3 regions of the Exiguobacterium sp. GL_137 genome follow, and region 1 is predicted to be linked to each of the others. Evidence: riboswitches for the same ligand, from Rfam matches in the RefSeq annotation. Region 1 holds a riboswitch; each other region holds the start of a gene.
What was found. Region 1 has a riboswitch for lysine ahead of AC3IRK_RS01220 (amino acid permease). Riboswitches for the same ligand answer to the same signal wherever they lie in the genome.
Positions count from the first base shown of each region.

Region 2: linked by a shared signal. The riboswitch ahead of AC3IRK_RS15360 (Na+/H+ antiporter NhaC family protein) and the one ahead of AC3IRK_RS01220 (amino acid permease) in region 1 are both predicted to bind lysine.
Region 3: linked by a shared signal. The riboswitch ahead of AC3IRK_RS02630 (aspartate kinase) and the one ahead of AC3IRK_RS01220 (amino acid permease) in region 1 are both predicted to bind lysine.

Region 1 is NZ_CM174406.1:205,195-208,477, reverse strand. Features, by position in the region: gene AC3IRK_RS01220 (amino acid permease) at 86-1,564, opposite strand; lysine riboswitch at 1,699-1,883, opposite strand; gene AC3IRK_RS01215 (MarR family winged helix-turn-helix transcriptional regulator) at 2,058-2,507, shown strand; gene AC3IRK_RS01210 (GGDEF domain-containing protein) at 2,697-3,283, shown strand, end outside.
Region 2 is NZ_CM174406.1:2,952,062-2,955,344, forward strand. Features, by position in the region: gene AC3IRK_RS15345 (methyltransferase) at 1-113, opposite strand, end outside; gene AC3IRK_RS15350 (heme oxygenase) at 199-531, shown strand; gene AC3IRK_RS15355 (uracil-DNA glycosylase family protein) at 679-1,419, shown strand; lysine riboswitch at 1,488-1,663, shown strand; gene AC3IRK_RS15360 (Na+/H+ antiporter NhaC family protein) at 1,769-3,283, shown strand, end outside.
Region 3 is NZ_CM174406.1:498,243-501,525, reverse strand. Features, by position in the region: gene AC3IRK_RS02635 (aspartate-semialdehyde dehydrogenase) at 1-126, opposite strand, end outside; gene AC3IRK_RS02630 (aspartate kinase) at 139-1,338, opposite strand; lysine riboswitch at 1,452-1,629, opposite strand; gene argH (argininosuccinate lyase) at 1,700-3,070, opposite strand; gene AC3IRK_RS02620 (argininosuccinate synthase) at 3,067-3,283, opposite strand, start outside.

The DNA of each region.
Region 1 (3,283 bases):
GTTTGATATGCTTTTCTAGATTATTTCTTTTTCAACATCCATCAAAAAAAAGCCGACTCCGTTTGAAACGGAATCGACTTTTACCTTACGAACGCGGATGTTTCGGGAATTCCATTTCTGAATAAGGAACGACCGATGTCCGGTTTTTAAATTTATGACCTAACCAGAAAGCAAGGAATAACGGAATACCGACATATGTCGCGGCGATTCCAACCCAATCAATTTGATCCGCGAGGAATGCGGCATAGTTTTGACCGACGATGACAAGGAAACAAAGTCCGAAGGCAAAGAGCGGTCCAAACGGGAAAGCAGGTGCAACGTACGGCAAGTCACTGAGTGAATGACCTTGCGCAAGGAATCCTTTACGGAAACGGTAATGGCTGATCGCGATACCGAGCCATGCGATGAAACCGGTCATCCCGGAAGCATTCAACAACCAGAGGTAGACCTGTCCGCCAAACATCGATGTCAGGAAGCAAAGTGCGCCGATTGCCCCAGTTGCGAGCAAGGCATTACGGGGAACACCGTTTTTCGAGACTTGTGCGAACATTTTCGGCGCGTCACCTTGGCGTGCCAATGTGTACAGCATCCGTGTCGATGCGTACATCCCGGAGTTCCCGGCTGATAAAACAGACGTCAGGATGACGGCGTTCATCAATGCTGCCGAGAACGCGAGACCGGCTTTTTCAAAAACAAGTGTGAACGGACTGACTGCTACATCGGTAATATCGTTTGAAACCAGGTTCGGACTTGTATACGGAATCAACATGCCGATGACAAAAATCGCAAATACATAAAAGAGAAGAATCCGCCAAAAGACTTGTTTAACAGCTTTCGGGACGTTTTTTTCCGGATCTTCGGATTCGCCTGCCGCGATTCCGACAAGTTCGGTTCCCTGGAAGCTGAAACCGGCGACCAAGATGATACCGATAACGGCTGGAATGCCTCCGACGAACGGTGCATCACCTAATGCAAAGTTTTTAAAGCCGACCGGCGCTTCTGATGTGAAGACACCAAAAATCATCGCGACTCCGACAATCAAGAAGATGATGACTGTGACGACCTTGATCATCGCGAACCAGTATTCGGCTTCACCGAATCCTTTAACGGAGAAGTAATTTAAACCAATCATCAGTAACAAGAAGATGGCACTGAAATAAAAACCTGGAACATCCGGGAACCAGTATGTCATGACGATTTGGGCCGCAACGAGTTCAACGGCAATCGTGACTGCCCAGTTGTACCAGTAGTTCCAACCGAGTGCAAAACCAAACGATGGATCAACGAACTTCGCACCGTAGGTCGAGAAGGAACCGGCGACCGGCATGTAAGCGGCCATCTCACCAAGGCTCGTCATTAAAAAGTACACCATCAATCCGACGACCGCATACGATAACAGGGCACCGCCCGGACCGGCAGCTGCAACGGACGCACCGGAGGCAATGAATAAACCGGTTCCGATGGCTCCGCCAATCGCAATCATCGACATGTGACGGGCTTGCAGACCGCGTTTTAATCCTTCTTCAGTTGAATCGAGTTTTCTTTGGGGTTGTAAAGTATTCATCTTATTCGCTTCTCTCTTTTTTAAATTTTTGAGAGGACACTTTTTGAATCGAAAAAAAACAAAAAGCGCCCTCACCTTCCAGAAGGAAGATGAGAACGCAACATAGTAAAAAGGATGCGCCCCATTCTACCGTCGTGAAAGATAGCTCCCCACAAGTCAGATCTGACCTGTGACAGTATTAGACCTGTTCGATCTAATCCCAATCGATCATCTTCAAAGCGATGATTGATTTCGGCAATTCTTCCTTTTCAGTCACCTCATCTGCCGCTTGACGACATCCGTGACTGTACTTATAAGAACTGCAACCTCCATCCCACTGGTTGAGTGAGAACTAATTAAGTTAGTTATAATTTCGTTATTACTTCGTCATGTTACACAAAACGTCTTCAAATTGTCAATTCTTTTTTTGAAATTTCCGCTATCCGTGGTAAGATTCCGTAATTTTTAGTACACTAAATTATAGAAGTTAACCGAGAGAAAGGATGTTGCTTGAATGCCACAAGAACGTGATCAACTGACCTATCGATTAGAGGAACAAATGCGGGTCATTCTCCGGACATTACGCCGCGAACTCAACCGACTGTTTGAAGGAACCGCGACGCGGAGTGAATTTTTCATTTTGCGCAGCCTGTCCGAAAATGGTCCCCAACGTCCGACTCTACTCGCAGAACAGTTTGAGCTTGCGACAAGTCAGGTAACGGCTTTGACTGATCGTCTGTATAAAGCCGGATTCGTTACGCGGACGCGTTCGACGGACGACAGAAGATCGATTGTTTTAGCATTGACGGCCGAAGGTGAAGCCGCTTTCCACGAACTTGAAATCGTCCGCCGGAAATATCTCCAAGACCGTTTTGGTACACTCACCGAAGAAGAGCTTCATGCGATGGTCCAGGTCTTCGATAAGATCCTTTTAACGATGGATGAAGAGGCTGTTTCTTCCTAAAAATTGTTTTAAAAAAATATTTATTTTTTTCGCTGACAAAGTTCACTTGACTGTGTACTTTGTCTTTTTTGTCGACTTGCCATGTTTCCCTAAACATTTTTCCATTTCTTGCCGTTATTAAAATGGGTATACTAGAACTATCTTATTGGAAATGCGTTTACGAGGAGCTGGGAGGATTTGTTGTCCATCATGAATAATTTCATCATCAATTTTTGTCTACTGTTTACAACGATCACTCTTTTGTTTCTACCTTTTCGAAATCACCCGCGGATTACACCGAACACGAATCTGAACATCCGACTCGTGTTAGGCTTCATCGCCGGATTGATTTCTGTACTCTTGATGTTCAACAGCATCCAAATCGATGTCGCCCGGATTGATTTACGAATTGTCCCCATCGTCATTGCCATGATGTTCGGCGGCTTACCTAGTGCACTCGTCACCGGCACCATGATTATCGCAACACGTTTTGCCCTGACGCCTGTCGCACAAATCGATGCTGCCATCCTGTCAACAATCGTCATCGCACTGTTCATCCTGACGATTGCCATCGTCCGGCGCTACATCCGGATGACCTTCTGGAACTTCGAACTGATGATCGGGATCGGTATTCTCTATTCGTTGCCGGCTATCTATCTATTGACGAGCAGTTGGACGACCTTCATCGAAATATCACTGGCTTACATATTTTTTAACCTGATTGCCGGTTTTGTGACCTATCACCTGTTGACAGAGTTGCGACGCCACTTTGAAAACATCCAGTATCAACAAAAGCT
Region 2 (3,283 bases), 280 kb from region 1:
AGCGCTGCATAAGGCGTCGGTTCGTACCGGTTATAATGGCTGAATGCATTATAAAGATGCTGAATATCAATCGTCTCGATGCGTAGCCGTTCTTCGTACTCTTTTTCATTCATATTTGATTCCTTCTTTCAAGCATTGTTGGTTTCATCGTACTATACTATGGATGTAAGCATTTCATTCTATAAGGGGGACTATCCAATGATCGTTGTTACGAATCGGATTAAAGTCAAAAAAGGAATGGCAGCAGCACTCGCACCACGCTTTACCCGTCCGAGTGGTCTTGACTCGATGAAGGGATTTGTTCGTGTCGAAGTTTTACTGACACAAGGTCTCGAAGAACACGATGAAATGAACGTCAACATGTACTGGGAAGACATGAAGGATTTTGAAGTATGGCGGAACAGTGATGATTTTAAAGAGTCACATAAGCGTCCGGCACCGTCAGACGGCAAACAAGAAGAATCTCCAATGCTTGGAAGTGAAATCATCACGTATGAAGTGGCTTCTGTCAAAGAACGAACTTCTTTATAATTCATGTCAGAACCGCCTTGCCTCCAATTTGGTCGCAAGGTTTTTTTATTCTTAAGAGACCCCTCACTATATTGATATGGGTTTAAATTGTATGTAATACCATTATTTGTTATCATAGGTCCAATACAGAAAGAGAGAGGACTTATCATGCTGAATTCATTATCGATTTTTGAACAGGCCATCCGCGCCTTACCGATTGATCGGTCCTTGACGCGCCAGGACTTGTTCACAGACGGTTTCCTATTACAACAGGAACAGGAATTATCCGTTTACTACTCACCAATCGGAGAATATATCAATCGCTCTGCCAAAATAGTCTTCATTGGCATCACACCAGGATTTGAACAAATGCGCATTGCTTATGAAGAAGCGGCTGATGCCTTCCACCATGGTGCAACAATCGAAGAAGCATCGAAAATCGTCAAATACAGTGCCAGTTTCGCCGGTCCCATGCGGCGTAATTTGACAATAATGTTAGATGAACTCGAATTAAATCGTCTGCTGAATATTCCTTCAACAGCCACCTTATTTCATGCAAATCAGAATCTGTTGCACACGACTTCGATTCTGAGACATCCTGTTTTTTACCGGGACAAAAATTATACGGGACATCAACCAAAGATTGACCGAACACCGTTGCTGCAACATTACGCGTATGAGCACTTCGCAGCGGAATTGAATCAGTTACCCCACCCTGTCATTTTGGTCCCGTTCGGACGTGTCGTCGAGTCAACTGTCCGGACATTGCTTCATCAGGGACGAATTAAAAAACATACTGTATTATTTGGTTTCCCGCATCCTTCTGGTGCAAATGGACACCGGAAGCGACAGTTTGAAGAAAATAAAGACTATTTGATGAAGCAGTTAACTTCCTACTTCGATACTTAACAAACAGCCTTAATTTTTTAAAAGAAATAGGATAAGATTTTCCTATAAAAAGAATATGACTATTCTATCGATGAGGTAGAGGCGCGGTGTTGATGAGTATTTGGTCTGAGGATGACAACGAAGACGATCAAAGAAAGGTGATGCCGCCGAAGTATCGTCACGTGTCAGACGTGACCATGCTGGTCGAATCGGGAAAGACCCGTTCGATTGCCATACGCATGTTGTATGGAGCGCTCCAATTCGGCTAAGAAAGACGCATCCAGCAAGGGTGTCGGCTTTGTTGCCGGTGCCCTTGCTTTTTTCTGTGCAACGGGTCTCATCTTCTAAAAAAGGAGGAGGAACCACAACAATGGTCAACTATTCAGATTCTATCGTTGCGCTTGTCCCGGCAATCGTTGCCATCGTTTTAGCAATTGTCACACGAAAAGTCGTCATTTCACTTGGTGTCGGCATTTTGATTGGTGCCTTACTGCTTCACAGCTTCAATCCGGTGGATACCGTTGTTTATCTCGGAAAAAACATCTTCAGTCTGTTTTGGGCAGACGGTGCGTTAAATGAATGGAATGTCTTATTACTCGTTTTCTTACTGTTACTCGGTGTCTTGTCTACACTGATACAAACATCCGGCGGTGCCCGTGCTTTCGGCGAATGGGCGACGACACATGTCAAGACGGCACGTGGTGCAAGGCTTGCCGCTTTCGGATTAGGTATTTTGATTTTCATCGATGATTACTTTAACAGTCTGGCCGTCGGAAATGTCAGTCGTCCGTTAACGGATCGTCGCGGTGTCTCGCGCGCCAAACTGGCGTATATCATCGATTCCACCGCTGCACCGGTCTGTGTCATCAGTCCATTATCGAGTTGGGGTGCATTCATCATCTCGATTATCGCAGGAATCTTGACGACCCATTCAATCACTGATTACTCGGCGTTCAGTGCGTTCCTGATGATTGTGCCGTTAAACTTCTACGCCATCTTCGCTTTGTTACTGACACTCTACATCGCCTATACGGGAATTGCCGTTGGACCGATGCGGACGCACGAGTTGCGGGCCTTACAAGGTGAATTGTTTGACGCCAACAAAGGGACACCAATGGGGATGGCAGAAGAAGTCAAGGAACACGATGGCGGTAAAGTCCGTGACTTGGTTGTTCCAATCGTCGTGTTAGTCATTGCGACCATCACAGCCCTTCTTTGGACAGGTGCCCAGGCACTTGCGGCTGACGATCGGCCTTTTTCGTTAATCGGCGCCTTTGAAGCAACAGACGTGACGCGCTCACTTGTTTCTGGTGTCATCATCAGTTTAGTCGTTGCGTTCCTGATGATGATCGGTCGGAAAATTCCGGCACGTGATTACCGCATCAGTATCTGGGCGGGCATGAAATCGATGTGGCCCGCTGTCGTTATTCTGTTGTTTGCCTGGACGATCATCGCGGTCATCGGTGACATGAAGACCGGGGATTATCTCGCAAGTTTCATCAGCAAATCGATTCCCGCTTCTTATCTGCCGTTCCTTCTATTCTTGATTGCCAGTATCATGGCATTCTCGACCGGAACGAGTTGGGGGACGTTCGGAATCATGTTACCGATCGGAGCCGATTTGATCATGGCGGTTGATCCAAGTCTGTTGTTACCAACACTTGCCGCTGTTCTTGCCGGATCTGTCTTCGGGGACCATTGTTCACCGATTTCCGATACGACGATTCTCAGTTCGACCGGTGCCGGTTCGCATCATATTGATCACGTCACGACCCAGTTGCCATATGCCTTGATTGGTGCAGTGACGTCGGCTGTCGGATATCTCGTACTCGGTGTCACCGGTTCGTCCCTATTCGGCTTCATCGGTGCCCTGATCGCCTTCGTG
Region 3 (3,283 bases), 290 kb from region 1:
TTTCCCGGCAGAACGGGCTGAAGCGTACGCTGAAATCTGACGAACCGGAAAGTCGAGTTCCGCCAGGACTTGTAACATTTTTTGACCAACGGCGCCGGTTGCGCCAATGACTGCGACATGATACATATGATTTCCTCCTTACAGGTCGAATGCTTGAGCAATTGCTGCGACGGTCCGTTCGATGTCAGCTTGGGCAATCGTATATGAGATGCTGATCTCTGATGTTGTAACCTGATAAAACGTGATGTTTTCGGCCCGGAAAATCGCAAATAATTTCGAAGCGACGCCGGTTGCGTCCCGCATGCCGATTCCGACGACCGATAATTTGGCATGTTGGTTATGACGATCGACTTTGACGGTCGGGAAACGATTGATGATATCCTGCAAGGCCTCTTCCAAAAACTCTTCTTCGTCTAACGGACAAGAGAAGGAAAGGAAGATGTCACTGTCAAACGTCGTCTGACTGATCATATCAATGTTGACGTGGCGACCTGACAACAGTTCAAAGATATCCGCGACCGCTGAATTCGTCTGTGGAACGTGTTTGATTGATACCGTCAGGACGTTTTTCGTCACACTGACACTCGTTACTGCTTTCTGTTCCATCGTTTCCGTTGCCTCCATAATCCAAGTCCCTCTTTTCGATTCTAGTGTTTTTCCGACGAAGATGTGGACGCCGTATTTTTTACCGAGTTCGACACTGCGCATCTCCATGACTTTTGAGCCAAGAGCACTCATTTCCATCATCTCATCGTATGAAATGTGCGGAATCGGCTGCGCTGCAGCATGAATCCGTGGATCTGCCGTATAGACACCGTCAACATCCGTATAGATCTCACAACGTTTATCAAGGACGGCTGCTAAGGCAACGGCTGTCGTATCTGATCCGCCGCGTCCGAGTGTCGTGACATCCCCCAGTTCATTGACCCCTTGGAAACCGGCGACGATGATCACATCGTAGGTTTCAAGTTTTTTCCGGAGCAGTTCACCGTCGATTTGTTTGATTTTACTTTTCGTATGCAGCCCCATCGTACTGATGCCGGCTTGGGCTCCCGTTTGCGACAAGGCTTTTGTCCCGAGTGAATTCAGCGCGATGCTGAGTAACGAAATCGTCTGTTCTTCTCCGATTGCAAGCAGACGATCCAGTTCGCGCCGTTCCGGCCGGTCGGTAATCGCTTGTGCTTGGGCAATCAATGAATCCGTCATTTTCCCCATCGCTGATACGACGACGACTAATTTCTCCCCTTGATCCGTCCGATTCTTCAAATAATTCGCAATTGACTGAATCTGTTCGACAGTCGCAACCGAACTACCACCAAATTTAAGTACAGTTGTCACAATCCTATCTCCTTTTGTCCCGAAACAGAAAAAAACGACGGGCCGGTAGGAGCGTTCCTACGGCCCGTCGTTATCACGATCGGACAAACGATGACAGTGTCATTCGTTCTTTTACGTAAGATAGCGCTCCGAAACGTGGGTTTCGGCAGTACAACGGATCTTAACCGTTGTACCAGCAATCAGGAAAAAGCATTTTCCTGTTCACTTCGGCGGATTTCCCCTTTCACATCACTTGGCATGCTTGCCTTTGTAAGTGTTGCTACTGATGTCATCCGCGCCTCTATCTGTCGGTTGTTAGTTACAGTTATAGCAAACATTTTTTGTTAAATCCAGTGATTTGCCAAACTTTTTTTGAATTTTATCATTTTTCAAGGTACTTCTTCGCTAATGTGAGTTGTTCCCGGACGGCTGTAAAACCGGTCCCGCCGTAACTTCCCCGTCGTGCGACGGCTTGAACCGGATCGAGCAACGGATATACATCTTCCGCAATGACCGGATGGAACGTCTGATACGTCGACAGCGTCAAATCTTTTAAGAAACATCCGCTCTGCACACAATGTAGGACGGCTTTCCCGACGATTTCATGCGCTTCCCGGAACGGAATCCCTTTTGTGACCAGATAATCTGCCAGTTCCGTTGCATTCGAGAAGTCTTGCATCGTCGCCTTCTTGAGCGCTTCTGTCTTAAACGTAGCGGATTCGATCATGCCTGTAAAAATTTGAACGGATTGTAACACCGTATCAGCGGTATCAAAGACACCCTCTTTATCTTCTTGCATATCTTTATTGTAAGCGAGCGGAAGAGCCTTCATCGTCGTCAGGAAGCCCATCAGGTTACCATAGACACGTCCTGTTTTACCGCGAATCAGTTCTGCGAAATCCGGATTTTTTTTCTGTGGCATCATACTCGATCCCGTTGAAAACGCGTCGGATAATTCGATGAATGAAAACTCCTGTGAAGCCCAGATGATGATTTCTTCGCAAAAGCGTGACAAGTGCATCATCACTGTTGAGGCGATACCGAGATACTCGATGACGAAGTCCCGGTCCGAGACCGCATCCAGGCTATTCGGATAGACCTGTTCAAAACCAAGCAGCTCGGCTGACTTGAACCGGTCAATCGGGAAAGTCGTTCCCGCCAGTGCCCCTGCACCGAGCGGCGACATCCGGATCCGCTTTAAGTTATCCGTCAACCGATCGGCATCCCGTTCAAACATCCAAAAGTAAGCGAGCAAGTGATGTGCCAGTGAAATCGGCTGTGCCCGCTGCAGATGGGTGTAACCCGGCATGACCGTCTCGACATGTTGCTCCGCTTGTTCCGTAATGACGGATTGCAGATTACGGATGCTGGTCAGGAGTTCGAGAACATGTTGTTCCATCCAGAGATGCAAATCAGTCGCGACCTGATCGTTTCGACTGCGCGCCGTGTGCAGCTTCCCGGCAACGGGACCAATCTGTTCCGTCAGCAACCGTTCAAGATTCATGTGGATATCTTCGTCAACCGTCGTGTAGACGTGCTGATCGAGTGTCGTTTGTAACTGTTTCAGCCCGGCTTCAATTTGTTGCCACTCGGTTTTCTCAAGAATCCCTTGTTCATACAACATCTGTGCATGCGCAAGACTCCCTTGCAAATCAACGGCGGCTAATTTCTGATCAAATGAAATCGATGCGCCGAAGGCTTCCGCTTGAGCGGAAGCACTTTCCGTAAAACGTCCGCCCCATAGTTTCGTCATTTTTTCACGCCTTCCTGACGATGGACACTGGCATGTGTCGCAATCGCAAGACCATGCAATTTAATGAATCCTTTCGCTGCTTCGTGATCAAAGGCATCTTCTTTTGTGTAGGTCGCGAGTTTCTCGTCGTACAATGAAACGGCTGACTGACGTCCTGTAACGGTTGCATTCCCTTTATAGAGTTTGACACGGACTTCGCCGGTCACGTCCTGT